Regions from separate parts of the Rhodopseudomonas julia genome, predicted to be linked through region 2. Evidence: predicted binding sites of a transcription regulator. Region 2 holds the regulator's gene; each other region holds the start of a gene.
What was found. The regulator PhoB, encoded in region 2, activates phosphate uptake and scavenging genes when phosphate is short. The targets are predictions, from matches to a motif close to TGTCATNNANCTGTCAT.
Positions count from the first base shown of each region.

Region 1: the regulator PhoB is predicted to act here: its motif matches at 2,726-2,742, upstream of phnC (phosphonate ABC transporter ATP-binding protein).
Region 3: the regulator PhoB is predicted to act here: its motif matches at 858-874, upstream of J2R99_RS02645 (alkaline phosphatase).
Region 4: the regulator PhoB is predicted to act here: its motif matches at 1,547-1,563, upstream of J2R99_RS10525 (glycerophosphodiester phosphodiesterase family protein).

Region 1 covers NZ_JAUSUK010000002.1:301,220-306,670, forward strand. The annotation lists gene J2R99_RS10555 (alpha-D-ribose 1-methylphosphonate 5-phosphate C-P-lyase PhnJ) at 1-564, shown strand, start outside; gene phnK (phosphonate C-P lyase system protein PhnK) at 561-1,349, shown strand; gene phnL (phosphonate C-P lyase system protein PhnL) at 1,353-2,057, shown strand; gene J2R99_RS10570 (DapH/DapD/GlmU-related protein) at 2,054-2,677, shown strand; gene phnC (phosphonate ABC transporter ATP-binding protein) at 2,810-3,688, shown strand; gene phnD (phosphonate ABC transporter substrate-binding protein) at 3,746-4,753, shown strand; gene phnE (phosphonate ABC transporter, permease protein PhnE) at 4,817-5,451, shown strand, end outside.
Region 2 covers NZ_JAUSUK010000001.1:958,803-964,253, forward strand. The annotation lists gene pstB (phosphate ABC transporter ATP-binding protein PstB) at 1-132, shown strand, start outside; gene phoU (phosphate signaling complex protein PhoU) at 153-839, shown strand; gene phoB (phosphate regulon transcriptional regulator PhoB) at 857-1,552, shown strand; gene upp (uracil phosphoribosyltransferase) at 1,561-2,205, opposite strand; gene J2R99_RS04470 (phosphopentomutase) at 2,330-3,550, opposite strand; gene deoA (thymidine phosphorylase) at 3,550-4,866, opposite strand; gene J2R99_RS04480 (purine-nucleoside phosphorylase) at 4,863-5,451, opposite strand, start outside.
Region 3 covers NZ_JAUSUK010000001.1:561,631-567,081, forward strand. The annotation lists gene J2R99_RS02640 (2-hydroxyacid dehydrogenase) at 1-780, shown strand, start outside; gene J2R99_RS02645 (alkaline phosphatase) at 946-2,445, shown strand; gene J2R99_RS02650 (hypothetical protein) at 2,620-3,060, shown strand; gene J2R99_RS02655 (ABC transporter ATP-binding protein) at 3,066-3,749, shown strand; gene J2R99_RS02660 (FtsX-like permease family protein) at 3,742-5,067, shown strand; gene J2R99_RS02665 (copper chaperone PCu(A)C) at 5,091-5,451, shown strand, end outside.
Region 4 covers NZ_JAUSUK010000002.1:291,312-296,762, reverse strand. The annotation lists gene J2R99_RS10530 (class I SAM-dependent methyltransferase) at 1-199, shown strand, start outside; gene J2R99_RS10525 (glycerophosphodiester phosphodiesterase family protein) at 206-1,459, opposite strand; gene J2R99_RS10520 (hypothetical protein) at 1,595-1,723, opposite strand; gene J2R99_RS10515 (cytochrome c oxidase subunit 3 family protein) at 1,720-1,938, opposite strand; gene J2R99_RS10510 (SDR family oxidoreductase) at 2,278-3,285, shown strand; gene galE (UDP-glucose 4-epimerase GalE) at 3,520-4,557, shown strand; gene J2R99_RS10500 (CehA/McbA family metallohydrolase) at 4,577-5,451, opposite strand, start outside.

The sequences.
Region 1 (5,451 bases), on a different contig from region 2:
ACACGCCACCGCGTGCCGGAAACGCCGCTCGAAGCCGGGCAGATCCTCGTCTTCCAGGTGCCGATCCCGGAGCCTTTGCGCTTTCTCGAACCCCGCGAGACGGAAACGCGCGTCATGCACGCGCTCGAAGAATATGGCCTCATGCATGTGAAGCTCTACGAGGACATCGCCCGGCATGGCCATATCGCCACGACCTATGCCTATCCGGTGAAGGTCGAGGACCGCTACGTCATGGACCCTTCGCCCATTCCGAAATTCGACAATCCCAAACTGACCCATTCGCCGGCCCTGCAGCTTTACGGCGCTGGGCGGGAGAAGCGCATTTATGCGATCCCGCCCTTCACCCGGGTTGAGAGCTTGGATTTCGAGGATCATCCCTTCGAGGTGCAGCATTTTTCCGAACCTTGCGGGCTTTGCGGTGCGGAGGGCGTCTATCTCGACGAGGTGATTTTGGACGACCAGGGCGGGCGCATGTTCGTCTGTTCCGACACCGATTTTTGCGAAGGCCGACGTGAGGAAGGGCATCGCGGTCCTCTCGGCGCGGCGCTGGAGGAGGCCGAATGAGCGCGTTGTCGGGCGATGCGCCGCTACTCACCGTCGATGGGCTGACGCGCTTCTACGGGCCGCGCGTCGGCTGCCGCGACGTCTCCTTTGACCTCTATCCGGGTGAAGTGCTTGCGGTCGTCGGTGAATCCGGTTCCGGCAAGACGACTCTGTTGAACTGCCTTGCCGGACGTTTGCCGCTCTCCTCGGGCAAAGTTTCCTACCGCATGCGCGACGGCGTCGTGCGCGATCTCGCGGCGCTCGGCGAGGCGGAGCGGCGCTTTTTGATGCGCACCGATTGGGGCTTCGTGCACCAGAACCCGGCCGACGGCCTGCGCATGAACGTCTCAGCTGGTGCCAATGTCGGCGAGCGGCTTATGGCGATCGGCGACCGAAATTACGGCAACATCCGCGGCTCGGCGCTCTCCTGGCTCGAACGCGTGGAAGTGCCCGCCGACCGCATCGACGACGATCCGCGCGGCTTTTCCGGCGGCATGCGCCAGCGCCTGCAGATTGCCCGCAACCTCGTCACGGCGCCACGGCTCGTCTTCATGGATGAGCCGACGGGCGGGCTCGACGTTTCCGTGCAGGCGAGACTCCTCGATCTCATCCGCGCGCTCGTTGCCGATCTCGGCATGGCGGCGCTCGTCGTCACGCACGACCTCGCCGTCGCCCGGCTCCTCTCCCACCGCATCATGGTGATGAAGGCGGGGGAGGTGGTCGAGGAGGGGCTGACCGATCGTGTCCTCGACGATCCGCATGCGCCCTATACGCAGCTTCTCGTCTCTTCGATCTTGCAGGTGTGAGCGATGCAGCCCCGTCTTGAACTTGCCGACGTTGCCAAGAGCTTCACGATGCATTTGCGCGGCGGCATCCATATCCCCGTGGTGGAGAACGTCTCCTTCACCCTGATGCCCGGCGAATGCGTTGTGCTCGGCGGGCCGTCCGGTGCCGGCAAGAGCTCCATCCTCAAGATGATCTATGGCAATTATTCAGCCGATCGCGGCACGATCCGTGTCGCCGGCGAGGGGGATGTGACCGACATCGCCGTTGCCGATCCGCGGCGTGTGCTGGCGGTTCGTCGCGACACGCTCGGCTATGTCAGTCAATTCCTGCGTGTCGTGCCGCGCGTCGCCTCGCGCGATCTCGTCGCCGAACCGCTCGTGGAGCGCGGCGCGTCCCGTGAGGAGGCGCTCGCCAACGCCGACGCGCTTCTTGCCCGCCTCAACCTGCCGGAACGGCTCTGGCACCTGCCACCCGCCACGTTTTCCGGCGGCGAGCAGCAGCGGGTGAACATCGCCCGGGGCTTCATCGCCGGCCATCCGCTCCTGCTTCTCGACGAACCGACGGCCTCGCTCGATGCCAAAAACCGCGATGTGGTGGTTGCCTTGATTGCGGAGGGAAAGGCGGCGGGGCGCAGCTTCCTCGGCATCTTTCATGATGGCGAGATGCGTGCCGCCGTGGCCGATCGTGAGATCGACGTGAGCGCGTTCTCTCCCGGGCTCGCCGCATGACGAAGCTTTCGGAAACGCCGCTGATCGCGCCGGATGCGGTGGTGAAGGACAGTCGCCTCGGGCGCTATACGGCGATAGGCGCGCGCACGCAGTTCCAGAACTCAAACCTCGGCGATTATTCCTACATCACCGAGGACGGCAACGTGGCACGCGCGACGATCGGCAAGTTCTGCTCGATTGCTCAGAACGTGCGTATCAACGCCTCCAACCATCCGGTGTGGCGGGCAAGCCAGCATCATTTCACCTATCGCTCCGACGATTATTTCGAGGATGCCGAGCCGGACGAGGACTTTTTCGCCTGGCGTGGCGACAATTCGGTCGTCATCGGTCATGACGTGTGGATCGGCCATGGGGCCATCCTTCTACCCGGTGTGAGGGTCGGCGATGGGGCGATCATCGCGGCCGGCGCGGTCGTCTCCCGACCTGTCGGCGCCTATGAAATCGCGGCGGGCGTGCCTGCGCGCCTCATCAAGCGGCGATTTCCCGAAGAGGTCGCGGCCCGGCTCCAGGGACTTGCGTGGTGGGACTGGCCGCATGCGCGACTTCGTGTGGCACTTGCCGATTTCCGGGCGCTTTCGGTCGAAGCATTTCTGACAAAGTACGAAGAAAACGGAATTTGATCAGTCTCTTGGCACTTCATCTCGGGGGCTTTCCCACCGACTTCGAAATGTCATGAAAGCGAAATCGGAGCGATAAGGTCGGCTGTTAGGGAACGGTTATCGATCAGCCCGGCAGGCGGGCAGGTGAGGCCGATGCCCGTAACCGCTTCTTTGAATGTCCCTGCAGTCCGTGTTGAGAAGCTGTCGAAGCGCTACGGCAAGACGCTCGCCTTGCGCAATGTCAGTATCGATGTCGCACCGGGTGAGATGGTGGCGCTGATCGGCGCTTCCGGCTCCGGCAAATCCACGCTTATCCGCCATATCGCCGGTCTTGAGCGGGGCAGCGGAGACGCCTGCCGCGTGACTGTGCTCGACCAGGTGATGCAGTCGGAGGGCCGGCTTTCGCGCGATGCACGCCGCATCCGTCGCGAGATCGGCGTCATTTTTCAACAGTTCAATCTGGTCGGGCGTCTGTCTGTCCTGACCAATGTGCTTGTCGGCTGTCTCGGCAGCGTGCCGGCCTGGCGCGGCACATTCGGCCTGTTCACTAAAGCCGAACAGCAAGAGGCGATGCGCGCCCTTGCCCGCGTCGGCATTGCCGAGACGGTGCGGCAGCGTTCTTCCACGCTGTCCGGCGGCCAGCAGCAGCGGGCCGCGATCGCCCGCGCTCTCGTTCAGGGTGCCAAGGTCATTCTTGCCGATGAGCCGATCGCCTCGCTCGATCCATCGTCCGCGCGGCGCGTGATGGAAGCGCTCGGCGAGATCAACCGCGCCGACGGCATCACCGTTATCGTCTCGCTGCACCAGGTGGAATATGCGCGCCTTTATTGCCCGCGCACCCTGGCTTTGCGGAATGGCGAGGTCGCTTTCGACGGGCCGTCCGCGGCTCTCACCAACGATTTCCTGCGCGAGATCTATGGCGATGCGAGCGAGGAGCTCGTTCTGCCGGGCGCGCCGGCCGAACAGCCGCAGCCAGCGAAGCGCCCCGAGCCTGCTGTCGCCAAGATAGCCCGCCAATTGGCTGTGACTTGATCCGCCACGAGGCGGTGAACTCCCGCCCCCCGCGGCGGAGCAATCGAGGAGTGAGACATGAATCGACTGACGAAAGGTATTGCCGCCGCTGCCCTCCTGGCTGCGTTCGGCACCTCCGGCGCCTTTGCGCAGGACCAGAAGGAACTGAACTTCGGCATCATCTCGACGGAATCGAGCCAGAACCTGAAGACGGTCTGGGATCCGTTCCTGGAGAATATGTCCGAACAGACGGGCCTCAAGGTGAACGCCTTCTTCGCCTCTGATTATGCGGGCGTCATCGAAGGCATGCGCTTCGGCAAGGTCGACGTTGCCTGGTACGGCAACAAATCCGCGATGGAAGCGGTCGATCGCGCCAATGGCGAGATCTTCGCGCAGACCGTCGATGTGGAAGGCAACCCCGGCTATTGGTCGGTTCTCATCACGCAGGCCGACAACGACAAGATCAACTCGCTCGACGATGTGCTGAAATGCGACAAGTCGCTCGATTTCGGCATCGGCGATCCGAATTCCACCTCCGGCTTCCTGGTGCCGACTACCTTCATCTTCGCCAAGAACAGCGTGACGCCGCAGGATTGCTTCAAGACGGTGCGCAACGCCAATCATGAGGCGAACGCCATGGCGACCGCCAACGGTCAGGTCGATGTCGCCGCCAACAACACGGAAAATCTCCGTCGCCTGGAAGTGACGGCGCCGGAAGCGCGCAAGAAGATCAAGGTGATCTGGCAGTCGCCGCTGATCCCGTCCGATCCGCTCGTCTGGCGCAAGGATCTCGACGAGGAGACCAAGCGCAGAGTCTACACTTTCATCATGAGCTATGGCCGTCTCGGCTCGCCGGAAGAAGTCGCCGGTGCGCGCGAAGTCCTCGAGGGCCTGGGCTGGGCGCCGTTCAAGCCGTCTTCCGATGCGCAGCTTTATCCGATCCGCATCATGGAGATCACCAAGCAGGAAGCGAAGATCGAGGCCGCCGACACGATGTCGGACGATGAGAAGAAGAGCGAACTTGAAAAGCTCGATTCCGAGAAGGCCGAGATCGAAAAGCTGATGGACAAGGTTCCGCAGGCCTGAGGCTGAAACCTTTGTTGATCTGGCGCCGGACCCTGGGTCCGGCGCTTTTCACTGGAGAGACGAATGGCGATAGCCACACAGGCTGAGAAGACGGTTTCGGTCCCCCCGCGCAGTTTCACCGACCGGCTCTACAGCTATCTCGTCTGGGGCGGCATCGTCCTGGTGCTGATCTGGAGCTGGGGACCTGCCGAGATGGTGCGCTTCCTCAACCTCTTCACCGATGCCGGCAATATGGCCGACTACGCTGGCGGTTTTCTCTCACCGAACTTCCGTGACTGGCATTATTACGTCGAGGAGATGATCCTCACCGTGCAGATCGCTGTCTGGGGCACGGTGCTTGCGATCTTCTTCGGCATCCCTTTCGCGCTTCTGTCGTCGTCGAATATCGCGCCGATCTGGATTGTGCAGCCGGTGCGCCGCCTGATGGATGCGACCCGCGCCATCAACGAACTCGTCTTCGCCGTTCTCTTCGTCACGGCCGTCGGGCTTGGCCCCTTTGCCGGGGTGATGGCGCTTTTTGTGCATAATACAGGTATTATCGCGAAGCTCTTCTCAGAGGCCGTGGAGGCGATCGATCCGAGACCCGTCGAAGGCATCCGTGCCACCGGGGCGAGCCGATTGCAGGAAATCGTCTTCGGTGTCGTGCCGCAGGTGGCGCCTTTGTGGATCTCGTTTTCGCTCTACCGGTTCGAGACGAA
Region 2 (5,451 bases):
GCGGCGCGCGTTTCGCAGCGCACGGCCATGTTCCATCTGGGCTATCTGGTTGAGGAGGGGCCGACGGACATGATGTTCACCAATCCGACCGACAAACGCACCCAGGACTACATCACCGGCCGCTTCGGCTAACCGGGAGAGGAATGAGCCCCGTGTCTGAACATATCGTCACCTCCTATGACGAGGAATTGCGGGAACTTGCCCGCTCCATCGCCGAAATGGGAGGCCTCGTCGAACAGCAGCTCGATGATGCCGTGAATGCGCTGTTGAGCACCAATTCGCAGCTCGCCCAGGACGTCATCCTCGGCGACCGCCAGATCAACCAGATGCATTACCAGATCGAGGAGCGGGCGATCCTCGTCATCGCCAAGCGCCAACCGATGGCCCAGGATCTCCGCGAAACCGTCGCCGCGATCCGCATCTCGCACGATCTGGAACGCGTCGGCGACCTCGGCAAGAACATCGCCAAGCGCGCGCTCGCCATCGAGGATCAGCGGATGAACCACCAGCTTCGCCGCGGTGTCGAACATCTGGCGAGCCTCGGCCTACGCCAGCTCAAGGACGTGCTCGACGCCTATGGCTCGCGCGACGTGCAGAAGGCGATCTCGGTGTGGCGCTCCGACGACGAGATCGACGCCATGTATGTGTCGCTGTTTCGCGAGATGCTCACCTACATGATGGAAGATCCGCGCAATATCGGCATGTGCACGCATCTTCTCTTCTGCGCCAAGAACATCGAGCGGATCGGCGACCACGCCACCAACATCGCCGAGACGATCACCTATCTCGTCACCGGCAAGCAGATGGAACGCGCGGCGACTGCGCCGTCCGCGGGTTGACGGAGTGAGCCATGCAGGTGCCCCGGATTCTCGTCGTCGAGGATGAAGAACCGCTGACGCTGCTTCTGCGCTACAACCTGGAGGCGGAAGGCTATTCCGTCGATACGGTGGGGCGCGGCGACGATGCGGAGTTGCGCCTTCTGGAAGAGGCGCCCGACCTCCTCGTTCTCGATTGGATGCTGCCGGGCCTCTCCGGCATCGAACTCTGCCGACGCGTTCGAATGCGCGAGGCCACCTCAAAACTCCCCGTCATCATGCTGACGGCGCGCGGCGAGGAAGACGAGCGCATCCGCGGCCTTGCCACCGGCGCAGACGATTACGTGGTCAAACCCTTCTCGGTGCCGGAGCTGATGGCCCGCGTGAAAGCGCTCCTGCGCCGCACGCGTCCGGAAATGGTCGCCGACAAGCTCGCCGCCGGCGATCTCGAACTCGACCGCGGCACCTTCCGCGTGTTTCGCGGGGGCCGCGAGATCCATCTCGGGCCGACGGAATTCCGGCTTCTGGAATTCCTGATGCGCAGCCCGGGGCGGGTCTTCACCCGCGAGCAGCTCTTGAACGGCGTCTGGGGCCGCGACGTCTATGTCGACGAACGCACGGTCGATGTGCATGTCGGCCGCCTCAGAAAGGCGATCAACCGCGGCCGCATGCGCGACCCGATCCGCACCGTCCGCGGCGCCGGCTACGCGCTCAACGAGCAGTTCGTTACGACCTGAGCCGCGGCCTATTTCGTCCCGTACATGCGGTCGCCGGCATCGCCGAGGCCCGGCAGGATATAGCCGTGCTCGTTCAGATGGCTGTCGATCGCGGCCGTCACCACCGGCACGTCGGGATGGGCGGCACGGAAGCGCTCCACACCTTCGGGCGCGGCCAGCAGGCAGACGAAGCGGATATCCTTCGCCCCGCGCTCCTTGAGGCCCCGGATCGCGGCGATCGCCGAATTTGCCGTCGCCAGCATCGGATCGACGGCAATGACGACGCGTTCGTGCAGATCTTCCGGCGCCTTGAAGTAATATTCCACCGGCTGCAGCGTCTCCGGATCGCGGTAGAGCCCGACATGGGCGACGCGCGCCGCCGGCACCAGATCCAGCATACCTTCCAGAAGGCCGTTGCCGGCGCGCAGGATGGAGGCGAAGACGAGCTTCTTGCCGGCCAAGGTCGGCGCCTCCATCGTGGCGAGCGGCGTCTCGATCGTCGTCGTCGTCAATTCCAGATCGCGTGTCGCCTCATAGGTCAAAAGTGCTGCGATCTCGCGCAACAGACGGCGGAAGCTCGCGGTGGAGGTGGCCTTGTCGCGCATGATCGTCAGCTTGTGCTGAACCATCGGATGATCGACGACGGTCACATCTCGTCTCGTTGAAGCGTCCACGCCCCTCTCCTTCTCGTCTGTCGTTCGTCGGCGGCTTCTGTCTCTCCCTGGGTGAAATGGGTCACGGCACCAAGGTCAACCCGCTGCCTGGAACCGAAAGGCGATATTCACCGGCGAAATCGCCTCAGATCAGGCTCGCGCCCGCCGCAAGCGGCGGCAAAGCGAGATGCGCCGACAGCGTCTGGCCGACATCGGCATAGGTCGAAAGCTCTCCCGCCCGGCGCCCTTCGATGCCAGGCCCGAAGGCCAGAACCGGCACTGTTTCACGTGTGTGGTCGGTGCCCGTCCAGGTCGGGTCGTTGCCGTGATCGGCCGTCAGGATGACGAGATCGCCCGGCTTTAAAAGCGCAAAGAGCTCCGGCAGGCGCCGATCGAAGGCTTCGAGTGCCGCCGCATAGCCGGCCGGATCCCGCCGGTGACCGTAAATCTGGTCGAAGTCGATGAAGTTGGTGACGATGAGATCGCCGTCCTTTGCCGCCCGCGCCGCCTCCAGCGTCTTGTCGAACTGGCTCTCGTTCTCCGGCGCCTTCAGCATCTGCGTCACGCCGTGACCTGCAAAAATGTCGGAGATTTTTCCAATCGCCCAGACGTCGCGTCCCGCCTCCTTCGCCTCGTCGAGAAGCGTGCGCGCGGGCGGCGGCACGGAGAAATCGCGCCGGTTGCCGGTGCGCACAAACGTGTCGGCATTGTCGCCGGTAAAGGGGCGCGCGATCACCCGGCCGATGCGGTACGGGTCGCAGAGTTTTCTGGCGATGCGACAGGTCTCGTAGAGGCGCTCGAGCCCGAAAGCCTCCTCATGCGCGGCGATCTGGAAGACGCTGTCGGCCGAGGTGTAGCAGATCGGCTTGCCGGTCTTCACATGATCCTCGCCGAGTTCGGCGATGATCGCCGTGCCGGAGGCATGTGTGTTGCCGAGAATGCCGGGAAGCCCCGCTTGCGTGATCAGCGCCTCCGTCAACTCCGCCGGAAACGCCGGCTCGCTTGTCGGAAAGTAACCCCAGGCCTCGCGCAACGGGCAGCCGGCGAGCTCCCAATGGCCCGTCGTCGTGTCCTTGCCGCGCGAGCGTTCGCGGGCAAAGCCCCAGATCGCCTCGGGTTCTGCGACGTGCTCGACACCGGCCGGATAGGCGCCCGACGCCGCCTCCGCGGCCCGCCCGAGCCCCAGCCGGTTCAGGTTCGGGATGTTGAGCGGGCCTTGCCGCAGCCCGTCGCGGTCGGCTTCGCCTTCGGCACAGCGCTCGGCGATATGGCCGAGCGTATTGGCCCCTTCGTCGCCGAATTCCGCCGCATCCTTCGCTCCGCCGATGCCGACGGAATCCATCACCAGGAAGAAACCGCGCGCCATCATTGCAGCCTTTCGACAATCAGTGGATTGGCCGAAACCGGTGTCTCGGCGATGTGATAGGCTCGCCTGATCGCATGTGCGGCATCGGCGAACGCCTCTTCGTCGCGGGCATGGACGAGCGCCAGGGGATGCTCCGGGCCCACCTCGTCGCCGATCGCGGCAAGCTGCGTCACGCCGACGGCATGATCGATCGTATCTTCCGCCCGGCGCCGGCCGCCACCGAGTGTCACCACGGCGACGCCGATCGCGCGTGTGTCGATCGCCTCGACATAGCCCGTACTGGCGGAGCCGACCGAGCGCGTAAACGGCGCTTTCGGCAGATGGCCTTCCGGGTTTTCGACGAAATCCGCGGGTCCGCCGAGCGCGCTCACCATCTTCTGAAAGCGCTCGGCCGCCGCGCCGTTCGCAAGCGCCGTCCGCGCCATCTCTTCGCCCGCCTCGGCGGAAGACGCGAGCGCGCCCAGCCTCAGCATCTCGCCGACGAGCGCGATGACGACGGCCTCAAGCCGAGGGTCGCGATGTCGGCCGGTCAGAAAGTCGACGGCGTTCTGCACCTCCACCGCATTGCCGGCGGTCGAAGCGAGCGGCTCGTTCATGTCGGTGATGAGTGCGGCCGCGGGAAGGCCTGCGCCCTTCGCGACCGTCACCAGGCTTTCGGCGAGACGATGCGCATCGGCCGGATCGGCCATGAAGGCGCCGGTGCCGGTCTTCACATCAAGGACGAGGCCGGAAAGCCCGGCCGCGAGCTTCTTCGACAGGATCGACGCCGTGATCAAAGGCACCGATTCCACCGTCGCCGTCACGTCGCGGATGCCATAAAAACGCTTGTCGGCCGGGGCGAGATCGCCGGTCTGGCCGATGATGGCGCAGCCCGCCTCCGCCACCACCTTGCGGAAGGTCGCAAGATCCGGCTGCGTCTTATAACCCGGAATGGAATCGAGCTTGTCGAGCGTGCCGCCGGTATGGCCGAGCCCGCGCCCGGAAATCATCGGCACCAGTCCGCCGCAGGCCGCCACGATCGGGGCCAGCATCAACGAGACATTGTCGCCGATACCGCCGGTCGAATGCTTGTCGAGGACGGGCGCGTCCGCCTCCGGCCAGGTCAGAACGTCGCCGGAGCGCGTCATCGCCTGCGTCAACGCCACGATCTCAGCCTCTTCCATGCCGCGGAAGAAAACGGCCATGGCAAGCGCCGCCACCTGTCCTTCGGTGACGCTGCCGTCGGTCAGTCCCTGAATGAAGAACGCGATCTCGTCGGCGCTCAGCGCCGTGCCGTCGCGCTTGTTGCGGATGATTTCCTGCGGCAGAAAACTCATCTTGCCCCCTCCCCGGAGAAGTGCCGCATCAAAATCGCCTCAAGCTTCTCTCCCCCGAGCGGTGCCACGGTCTTCGTCTCCTCATGCGAAAGCTCGCGCCCGGTCATGCCGGCCGCATAATTGGTGATGACGGAAAAGGCCGCGACGCGAAGCCCCAGAAAGCGCGCCAGAATGACCTCCGGCACGGTCGACATGCCGATCGCATCGGCACCCAGAATGCGGGCGGCACGGATTTCCGCCGGCGTCTCGAAGGACGGGCCGCTCACCCACATATAGACGCCCTCGTCGATCTCGCGGCGCGCCTCTTCGGCCGCGACCCGGAAATCGCCGATCAGCACCCGGTCATAGGCCTCCGTCATGCCGACGAAACGCCGGTCGGACGCCTCGCCAATCAAAGGATTGGCGCCGAGAAGGCTGATATGGTCGGTGATCTGCATCAGCGAGCCCGGCGGCATGTCCTCGCGCAGGCTGCCGGCCGCATTGGTCAAGATCAGCGTTTCGACGCCGAGGGCTTTCAGCGTCTCCAGCGCCGGGCGCATCACGTCGGCGCGGCCGTGCTCATAAAAATGCGAACGCCCGGCCATG
Region 3 (5,451 bases), 400 kb from region 2:
ATCCCGCCACGGGCTTTCGAGCTCTTCCCCAATCTCAGCTGCATCCATCTCTTGAGCGCCGGTGCCGACCAGATCGCCTCCAATCCGGACATTCCCGACCATCTGCCGGTGGTGCGGCTCATCGAGCCCGGCCAAAAGGCCGGCATGATCGAATACGTCCTGCACGCGGTTCTCCACTACCACCGCGGTTTTGATGTCTTCGCCCGGTGGCAGAGCGCCCGATACTGGGAGGAGGTCCCCCGTACACCCGCGGCCGAGCGCCGGGTGGGCGTGCTCGGTCTCGGGGGTCTCGGAGGTGCCGTCGCCGAGGCGCTCGCCGCTTCAGGCTTCGACGTCGCCGGCTGGTCGCGCAGCGAGAAATCCTTCAAGGGCGTGACGAGTTTCCACGGCCCGGACGGGCTCGACGCCTTTCTTGGCCGAAACGAAATCCTCGTCGCGATCCTGCCGCTCACACCGGAGACCCTGGATCTCTACGATGCGGCTTTCTTCGCGCGCATGCCGGCGGCAAGCTACTTCATCAATGTCGGACGCGGGGCACAGCTCGTCGAGGCCGATCTGATTGCGGCCCTCGACAGCGGCCATCTCGCGGGGGCCACGCTCGACGTGTTGCGCAACGAACCGCCGGATGCCGACAATCCAATCTTCAACGCGAAGAACCTCATCCTGACGCCGCATGTCGCCACCTGTGCAGATCCCATCACCGGTGCCCGCGTCGTTGCAGAGAATCTCCGCCGCGTCCGCGACGGGCTGCCGCCAGACGGTCTGGTCAGCCGCGCCTGAAACCCGCCACAGCCGTATCGCACACAGCCGCGCGCCGCGAAGACCGGCCAAAGCGGCAGAAATAAAGCGCGTTCAAGCGTCGTCGGGCTGTCACCGAGCAATCGTCCGGTTGTCATCCGGCTTGGTTAAGGAATGCGACCGCAGGAATTCCGCATGGAGACGGTCGTGTTTCGAAACATCCTTTTGACTTCCGCAGCGCTTGCGCTCGGATCCACCGCTGCATTTGCCCAGGACATCGTCCAGAGCAACAGCAGCTGGTACACCGATGCGGAGGCGGCTCTCAATCAGCGCCTCGAACATCAGCCGAACACCAACCGCGCCAAGAACGTCATTCTGTTCATCGCTGATGGCATGGGTGTCGGCACGAACTATGCCATTCGGCTTTATGCCGGCCAGCAGAACGGGGAATACGGCTCTGAGCACGTGCTTCCCTACGAGGCCTATCAGGACTTTCCGAACGTGGCGCTCGTGAAGACCTACAACATCAACGCCCAGACGCCCGATTCCGCGCCGACGGCCGGCTCAATGAACACCGGCGTGAAGCAGGTCTTCAACACCATCAATCTGAGCGAAAACGCCGTTCATGACGAATGCGCCTCGGAAGAAGGCAATAAGCTGACGCTCTTCTCCGAACTGATGAGCGAGATGGGCAAGTCGGTCGGCGTCGTCACGACGGCGCGCATCACCCATGCGACGCCCGCTGCGGCCTATGCCAAGACGGCAAACCGCAACTGGGAAGGCGAAGCGCCGGAAGGCTGCACCGACATAGCGACGCAGCTTGTCGACCAGATGAAGGCGGGCGTCGTCGACATCGCCATGGGCGGAGGCCGTCGCTATTTCCTGCCTGAAACCGTGACCGACGAAGAAGGCAAGAAGGGCAAACGCAAGGACGGACACAATCTCGTCGACGAAGCCAAGGACGCCGGCATCCAGTACGCCTGGAATACGGAGACCGCAAAGGCGCTCAACCTCGACGGCGACACGCCTGTGCTTGCCCTCTTCGAGGACAGCCACATGAAGTACGAGCACGACCGCACGGAAGCCGACGAGCCGTCTCTGACCGAGATGACCAAGACGGCCATCGATTATCTCTCCAAGAATGACGATGGCTATTATCTCGAAATCGAGTCTGGTCGCGTCGATCACGCCAATCACGACGGCAACGCCTTCCGCACCGTGACCGACGGCGTGGAATTCGCCAATGCGGTCGCCGCCGCAGCTGCGATGACCAACCCGGAAGATACGCTCATCATCGTCACGGCCGACCATGAGCATTCGATCGCACTCAACGGCTATTGCGGACGCGGCTCGCCGATCCTCGGGCTCTGCTACGATATCGGCAAGGGCCAGGTGAAACATGCCGACGAGCCGGTTCTCGGCGACGACGGCAAACCCTTCACCGTCATCGGCTTCCTGAACGGCCCTGGCGCCGTCCTGAAAGAGCAGGAAGACAAGAGCTATTCCGGTTCCCGCCCCGACCTCACCGAGGAAGAGGCGGAAGATTCCGAATATGTGCAGCAGGCTCTGATCCCGATGTCGTCGGAAAGCCATTCCGGCGAGGACGTGGCGGTGTGGGCGCGCGGTCCCTTCGCGCATCTCTTCGATGGCGTCATCGAGCAGAACTACATCTTCCACGTGATGAACCACGCGGCGAACGCCGAATAGGCGGCAATCACGGATGCCCGAGAACGGCATCTCGCTCCCAGGGAGGCTCCGGCAACCGCCGGGGCCTCTTGCGTGACTGACACACATTGCGGCAAGGGCGCGCCATACCCGAAAACGGTGTCGCACCCGCGCCAGCTTTTCTCAGCTGTCACAAAGCCCGGCTACGGTGGCGCCATGCCAAACGAACCCCTCATCAACCGGCGAACTCTGCTTGCCGCTGTCGCTGCGGCGGTGGCCGTCGGCCCTTCCCGCGCCCGCGCAGAGACGTTGCGTATGCGCGATCTCTACAACAAGGACCTCTCCTTCTCCGATCTCGCGCAGAGGATGGAGAGGGAGCGCATCGAAGTGCGGGGCTATATGGCGCCCCCGCTCAAGGCGGAATCGCGCTTCTTCGTGCTCACCAAGCGGCCGATGGCCGTCTGCCCCTTTTGCGAGACGGAAGCCGAATGGCCGGACGATATCCTTGCCGTCTACACCAAACGCGTCATCGACGTCGTGCCCTACAACGTTCCGATCATCGTGGAAGGCACGCTCGAGCTCGGCACCTATGAGGACCCCGAGACGGGCTTCGTCAGCCGCGTGCGCACGGTCGAATCCCATTACGCCCGCGATTGACCACGATGACGCTCTCCCTCTCCGTTTCCGGTCTCAAGGTCGAGGGTGAGGGCGGCCGCCGCATCCTGGAGGCGGACGCGCTCGACGTCGCCGCAGGCACGGCGATCGCCATCCGCGGGCCATCAGGCGCCGGCAAATCCACGCTTCTCTTCGCCCTTGCAGGACTGGTGCCGATCGCCAAAGGCTCCGTGCGCTGGGGCGAGACGGAGATCTCCGCTTTGAAAGAGGACGGACGCGCCGCCTTCCGCCGCGCCCATATCGGCATGATCTTTCAGGATTTCCTTCTCTTCGAAGAGTTGAGCGCACAGGCGAATGCGAGCCTTGCCGGCGCCTATGTCCGCAAGCGGCGCCAAAATATCGGCGAAGGCGCGCGGGCAGCGCTCGAAAGGCTCGGCCTCAGCGGAGACGATGCGCGCACGGTTGCAACCTTCTCCGGCGGCGAACGTCAACGCGTTGCCGTGGCGCGTGCACTCGCCGCCGAACCCTCCATCATTCTCGCCGACGAACCGACGGCGAGCCTCGACCGGGCAGCGGCCGACGCGCTCGTCGACGACCTCATCCAGATGACGCGCGAGAGCGGACGCACCCTCATCGTCGCGAGCCATGACCTCAAAGTGCATCAGTCCGTCGACCGCCTCATCGACGTGGCCGATGGGTGCCTCGTAGGCGAGGCCCTCCGCGATGCTTGATGCCGCAACCGATTGGTGGAGCGAGCTTGCGCCCGGCATCCAGGACGCGCTCTTTTTCCTTCTCTTGCTTTCGCCTGCGATCCTCACCGGACTTGTCGTCGTCACAGGCTACAGGCCCTTCGCGCTGGTGCGCGCAATGCTGTGGCGCTTCCGCTGGACGAGCCTTCTCTTCGTTGTCCTGATCGGCGTTTCCGTCGGCATTGGCGTCGGCCTCATCGCCCAGGAGCGCGGCCTGCGGCAGGGAACGGCGCGCGCGGCGGACAAATTCGATCTCGTCGTCACGGCCCCCGGCAGCGAAGCGACGATGATGCTCGCCGCCGTCTATTTGCAGCCTTCCGACGTGCCGCTTCTCTCCGGCGAGGTCTACAACCGGATCGCCAACCACGACAATGTCAGCCTCGCTGCGCCGATCGCGTTCGGCGACAGCTTTGCGGGTGCGCCGGTCGTCGGGACGACGCCGGATTTCGTTTCGCATCTTTCCTCCGGCGCGCTCGCCGAAGGTCGGCTCTTTGCCGCGCACGAGGAGGCTGTCGTCGGCGCACGTGTCGATCTTGGTCTCGGCGACCATTTCACCCCGGCACATGGTGTCGGTCCGTCCGCCGAAGACCACGCCCATGAGGGCCATTCCTATGCCGTCGTCGGGCGGATGCCCCCGTCCGGCAGCCCGTGGGACAAAGCGATTCTGGTGCCGGTGGAAGCGGTCTGGGAGGTTCATAACCTTCCCCCCGGACATCGCCCCTCACTCGCCGAGCAGATCGGGCCGCCTTTCGACGCAGATTATTTCCCGGGCACGCCCGCCATTCTGGTGCGCGCCGATCAGCTCTGGGCGAATTATGCGCTGCGCTCCGAATTCACGACAGCCGAAACCATGGCCTTCTTTCCGGGTGCGGTCCTTGCCAGCCTGCACGCGCTCTTGGGTGATGTCCGCCAGATCCTCTCGGTGATGGCGATCGTGACGCAGGTCCTTGTCACGGCCGGCGTTCTCTCCGGGCTCATCATCTTGATGCGGCTGTTCGCACGTCGTCTCGCATTGTTGCGGGCGCTGGGCGCGCCGCGCCGCTTCGTCTTCGCCGTGGTGTGGTCCTATGCAGCTTTCCTGATCGGCGCGGGTGCTGTCCTCGGCGTCGCCATCGGCATCGCTGCCACCACCATCATCTCGCGGATCCTGACCGCCCAGACCGATATCCTGATCCGTGCGAGCCTCGGCTGGCCGGAATTCCATCTCGTCGCCGGTTTCGTCAGCCTGACGGTCCTGCTCGCTCTCGTCCCCGCCTTTATCACCCTCGCACGGCCGGTGGTGCACGACCTACGAGGGTGACATCTCATGAGGGAGTGCGGAAAATGCACAAGTTAAGTCTCGTGTCCCTTGCGGCAGCCTTTGCAGCCATCGGCCTCGCAGCTTCTCCCGCCACCGCACAAGAGAAGCACGGGCATGCGGAGGAAAGCGGGCACACAGAAAGCCATGACGACCACAGCCACCATGAGGCCGAGCTCCATGGCGTGCGTCTCGTCCATGCGTGGACACGCGCAACGAGCGGCACGAAAGCGCTCGTCTTCGTCGACATCCAAAACAAATCCGAGAAGAACGTCGTTCTCGAGGGCGGAGAGGCCGATATCGCCAAAACGGTTGAGCTGGTCGGCTTCCAGCTCAAGGACAGCCAACCGGACTATGTCGCGCTTCCCAAGATGCCGGTGACGGCCG
Region 4 (5,451 bases), on a different contig from region 2:
CATGACGACCGAGTACCTGCAGCAGCACATTCTCCCTCCCGGCCTGGAGCTCGTGCGCTTCACGCCAGCGGCTACAGCCGGGCGATTAGACGGATGCGTCGTGCGGAAATCCTCGTCCCAACGTGCCGCCAGCAGCACAGGACCACACCGCAGCAGCCTTCGTCGGGTGGCCCGAAGCTGGCTGCCGCGGCGCGGCTAGGTCGGATCACTCCAGGCCCATGCAATTGGCGTAATAGGTGACCGTCGCCGGCCAGTCGGAGAACATGCCAATGACGCCGACATCCTGAGCGAGAACGTCGATCACCTCGTATTCGTCACCGGGATGGGAGATCGCATCCTTGACCGACTGATAGTAATAGCCGCCGCCGTCGGTGAGCGTGCCGGAACGCTCGAGCGACCAGGTGATGATCTGGAGTCCGGCCTTTTTCGCCTCTTTCGCATAGGCGGAGGGCACGATCTCTCCCGCCTCGTCGAGGGTGAGAAGCATATGGCTCGGCGGTGCGATGATCTTCACGCCATCCTCGGCGAGATCCTGCATCGACGGCTCAAATGTCTCCGGATTGTTGGCATCAAAGCCTTCGAGCGTCTCGTCGCGATCGTCGAGGAAGACACCCTGCTTGCCGAATTCCGGCTCGTTTTTGATCCAGTAGAGAATGTCGCGGAGCTGAAACGATTGCGGATAGACGTCGCTCGCATCGACGCCCGCCTCTTTATATTCATCGATCAGCTGCTGGGCGTAATCGTCCTGGGTGTAATCGCCCTCGAACGGCATCTCGACGCTCGGCGCCTTGAGCTCGGGGGTGAACTTGACCCCGAGATCCTTGAACAGCGCGATCGATTCCTTGTGCGACATCAACTCGCCATTCGTGGCGTAGAGGTCCGTGCGCCAGGATGGCGTCGCATCCATGAATTCCTCGACCGTCGTCGCATCCGGATTGCCGGCATCCATCTTGCCCTTGAGTGACTTGAACTCGGCGAGCGTCAGATCGGACGTGCAGCATGTCACCTCCGCCTTCTTATCGCCGGAGGCCGGGCTGAACGGCGTCGTGCATTTCGCGGCAAGATCGTCATGGGCGAGAATGTCGGTGGTCGTGGCGAGATCGCATTGCGAATGCCGGCAGACCAGCTCGCGATCCTTGGTGAAGGCGACGTCGCATTCGATGACACCCGCCCCCATCACGGCCGCCGCCTGATAGGACTGGCGGGTATGTTCGGGGAACTGCATCGGCGCACCCCGATGGCCGATGGAAAAGGCTGTGCGGTAGAAGGGCCCCTCCTCACAGGCTTTCAGGGCGTCTTTGAGTTCTCCCTCGTCCATGTCGTTGACGAGATAGAAGGGCCGCGGGCCGAGCTCGGCCTGTGGCCGCGCATCCTGGGCAAGCGCATCGGCTGCAAAGCCGCAGGCTGCGCCAAGGAGGGCGCCGGCAGCGACAGCTGAACGAACGAGAATGTGCTTCATAGGCGGAACCTTCCTCGATGACAGAGCGGGCGGCACAGCGCCGATGCCTCGCATAAGCGCCCGGCACAAAAGCGCAGTGTCGCCGCCATGACAGAAGTATGAAGCATCGAGGCCAGCGCCGTCGCGCGGCAACCTTCAACGCGTAGAATAATCGCTGAAGGTGAGGACGAAGAGCGCCATCAGCGCCGCCCAGACGACGACCTCCGGAAAGAGAAGCTCACAAAAGCCGGGAGCACACCGACCGCTCCGCGTCGACGCCCTCATGACCGTCCCACGAGGTAGAGAAGTGGGGAGAGGATGATCCAGATCGTATCGGCGAAATGCCAGCAGAGGCCTGCGACCTCGATCCTCCCGGTCTTGTCGGGAATGACGCGCCCGCGATGGACGAGAAGCGCCACGACCGCCCAGGTACCGAGCCCGATCGCCGTATGGATGGCGTGGATGCCGGTCATGGCCCAGTAGAACGAAACGAAGATCACCGCATGCTCCGAGAGGCGAAAGAGCGGACCGCCCGGCACGAAAAGGCTCTCGATGTCGTGGTGGTGTTCGTAGCCCTAAAGCCTCAGCAAGGGCCACAGCGCGCATGAACCCCGTGATCTCGTCCGATCGCGCCCCCGGCAGAGAGCCTCCGGCTGTGAGGATGCAGGCCACGACGTCAGAGCATGACGACGGAGCGCATTTCGGCCGGCAAGCTCGATGTTTCTATGTCGCGCCTCCGCTCAAAGATCACGCCAGAGCGAGGCCAGTCCCCGCGTCGAACCTTTTTTCCCGCACCGTGTTGAAGGTGCGTGACCAATCACGACAAAGAGGAAACAGACTTGGCCAGAACCGAGAAGACGGTCGTCATCACGGGAGCCTCAGCCGGTGTCGGGCGCGCCGTGACAAGGCGTTTCGCACGAGATGGCGCGCGCATAGGGCTGATCGCGCGCGATCGTGGACGCCTGGAGGAAACGGCCGAAGAGGTGCGCGTCCTCGGCGGCGAAGCAATGATCTTTCCAATCGACGTGGCGGATGCCGAGAAGGTCGATATGGCTGCCGAAGAGGTGGAAGCGCGTTTCGGCCCGATCGACATCTGGATCAACGTCGCGATGGTGACGGTTATGGCGCCGGTCGCGAAGACGACGCCGGAGGAATTCCGCCGCGTGACCGAAGTCACCTATCTCGGCTGCGTGCACGGAACACTGGCCGCCCTCAAGCGCATGCAGCCGCGCAATTACGGCACCATCGTCCAGACGGGCTCGGCGCTCGCTTATCGCTCGATCCCACTGCAGGCGCCCTATTGCGCAGCCAAGCACGCGCTCGTCGGGTTCACGGATTCGCTGCGCAGCGAGCTCATCCACGACAATTCCGCCATCAAGCTCACCGTCGTGCATCTGCCGGGCCTGAACACGCCGCAATTCGACTGGGCGCGCAACAAGATGCCGCGTCGGGCGCAACCGCTGCCGCCGATCTTCCAACCGGAAGTAGCCGCCGACGGCATCTATTTCGCCGCCCACCATCCGCGTCGCGAACTCTGGGTCGGCCGTTCCGCCTATCAGGCGATCCTGGGGCAAAGGGTGGCGCCCGGCCTGCTCGACAGGATGATGGCCGAAAAAGCCTATGGCGGGCAGATGGCCGCCGAGGCGGAGACCGAGCGGCCCGACAACCTCTTCGAGCCCGTCACCGGCTCCTACGCTGCACATGGCCGGTTCGACAGCAGGGCCCAGAATACGGCACCTGCTCTCTGGGCAACGGAACACCGCGAGGCAATCGGCAAAGGTGCGGGCATCGCTGCTGCGGGTGCGCTCGGCTGGTTCATCGGACGAATGCTGTTGTCGAGACGCTGACAGCACGGCCTGAACACCTTCCATCAACGACGGAGGCTTGATCGGCGGCGGCTGTACGGCGTTCCTCGTCTTCGGAACGCCTTCGAATGGCTGAGTCTGCCCGATTTCGACAGGCCGCCGCTATGGCGGCAAATCAGGGCGCGCAGCGCGGAGAGCTTTGAGACAGCGAAATACAAACCTAAGCGTTTGCTGTTAGGGAAAGCGCCGCAAGAACAAGCTTCTTAGGGAGGGGGCATGCAGGCCACGGTTCTGGTCGCTGGCGGAAACGGCTATATCGGCAGCCATGTCGTCGTCGAGCTGACGCGGGCGGGCTACCGACCCGTCATCGTCGACAATCTCACCAATTCGCATCCCGAGGCCGCGCGCCGTGTCGGCCAAATCGCCGGGACGGAGATCCCACTCCTCGTCGGTGACATTCGCGACACCTCTTTTCTCGATCGGGTTTTCTGCGAGAACAAAATCGACGTCGTCATCCACCTTGCAGGGCTCAAAGCGGTGGGTGAATCGGTGGAGAAGCCGCTCGCCTATTACGACGTCAATGTCGGGGGTGCCGTCTCGCTGTTTGAGGCGATGGCCCGCCACGCGGCGACGCGCCTCGTCTTTTCCTCCTCCGCCACCGTCTATGGCGACCCGCAGACGGTGCCGATCGACGAGAGCTTTCCGGTGGGCGGCGTCACCAACCCCTATGGCCGAACCAAGATGATGATCGAGGAGATCATCACCGACACGGTCGCCGCCGACCGGGCCTGGCAGGCAATCAGCCTGCGTTATTTCAATCCTGTCGGAGCCCATGAGAGCGCGCTCATCGGTGAAGACCCGATGGGCATTCCGAACAATCTCTTTCCCTATATCGCCCAGGTCGCGGTCGGCCGGCGGGAACATCTGCGCGTCTTCGGCGGCGATTATCCGACCCATGACGGCACCGGCGTGCGCGACTACATCCACGTCGTCGACCTCGCACGGGCACATGTGAAGGCAACGGAAGCCCTTCTTGCCGACAGCATCGCTGCGGGGACGCACCAGCCGATCAATCTCGGCACCGGCCGCGGCTACAGCGTGCTCGACACCGTGAAAGCGTGGCGGCGAGCCACCAACCGGCCGATCCCCTACGAGATTGTGGAACGCCGTCCCGGCGACATCGCCACCTGCTACGCCGACCCGAAGCTCGCAGCCGAACTTCTCGGCTGGCAGGCCGATCTCGACCTCGACGCCATGTGCCGCGATCACTGGCGGTGGCAGAGCCAGAACCCGAACGGCTACACGGAAGAATGAGCCTGAATGCAGAAGACGCTCAATCGAGCCGGACCGGATTCGACCACGCAAGACGCCCGGCCGCATCGGCAACGATGAGGCGGAACCAATCACCTTCGAAACGCTCACTCGAGAGGCGGACGCGCGTCAGGTCCCGCCCCCATTGGTTCTCCGATTTCGCGCCACGACCGACAAGGGCGACATTGACCGCGGGCGAGCATTCCACCGCGACCTCACCATCGGCGATGGAAAACCCTTCGATCACAGGACCCTGGCTGGAATAGAAAAGGCCGGCCTTCAGTGCCTCCAAAAGCGTTTCGGGTGTGCTCTCCTCCGCCTTCACCATCACCCAGGCTGCGAGCCCTTCCTCATATTTGAAATGCGTATCGTCGGCCGCATAGGCGGAGAGCGCATAACCTTCGTTCAGAAGCTCATCGAGAAGATAGGTCCCGTCTGCACGCGCGGTTTCGAGATCGCAGGTGTAATTGTAGATCTCGACGGAATGGGCATGCGCCGCCATCGCACGACCATCTTCGATCGTAAGTCCGGACCATTGCGGATGGGCGATGCCGACGAAGGCGCCCGCCTCGCGGGCCCTTTTCGCGAGCGCCAGCCCGTCCTCGGCACTGCCGGTCGCCTCGAAATCCTCAGGCAGGCCGACAGCCAGAATATGCCACAGCTCGCCATGGCTGGTCGCATCGGCATGCAGTTCCGCGCCGAGAAGCGTCGTGAAACCCGCGCTGCGAAACGGCCGCGTATCGGTGACGGGAAAATCAAAACGGGCGAGAAAATGATCCGACAGGCAGAGAAAGTCGTAGCCGGCGTCGCGGTAGTGGGCGCAGACCGCCTCCGGCGACAGCGCCCCGTCCGAGCGGTTGGAATGTGTGTGAAGATTGCCCCGCCAGAAACGGCCCG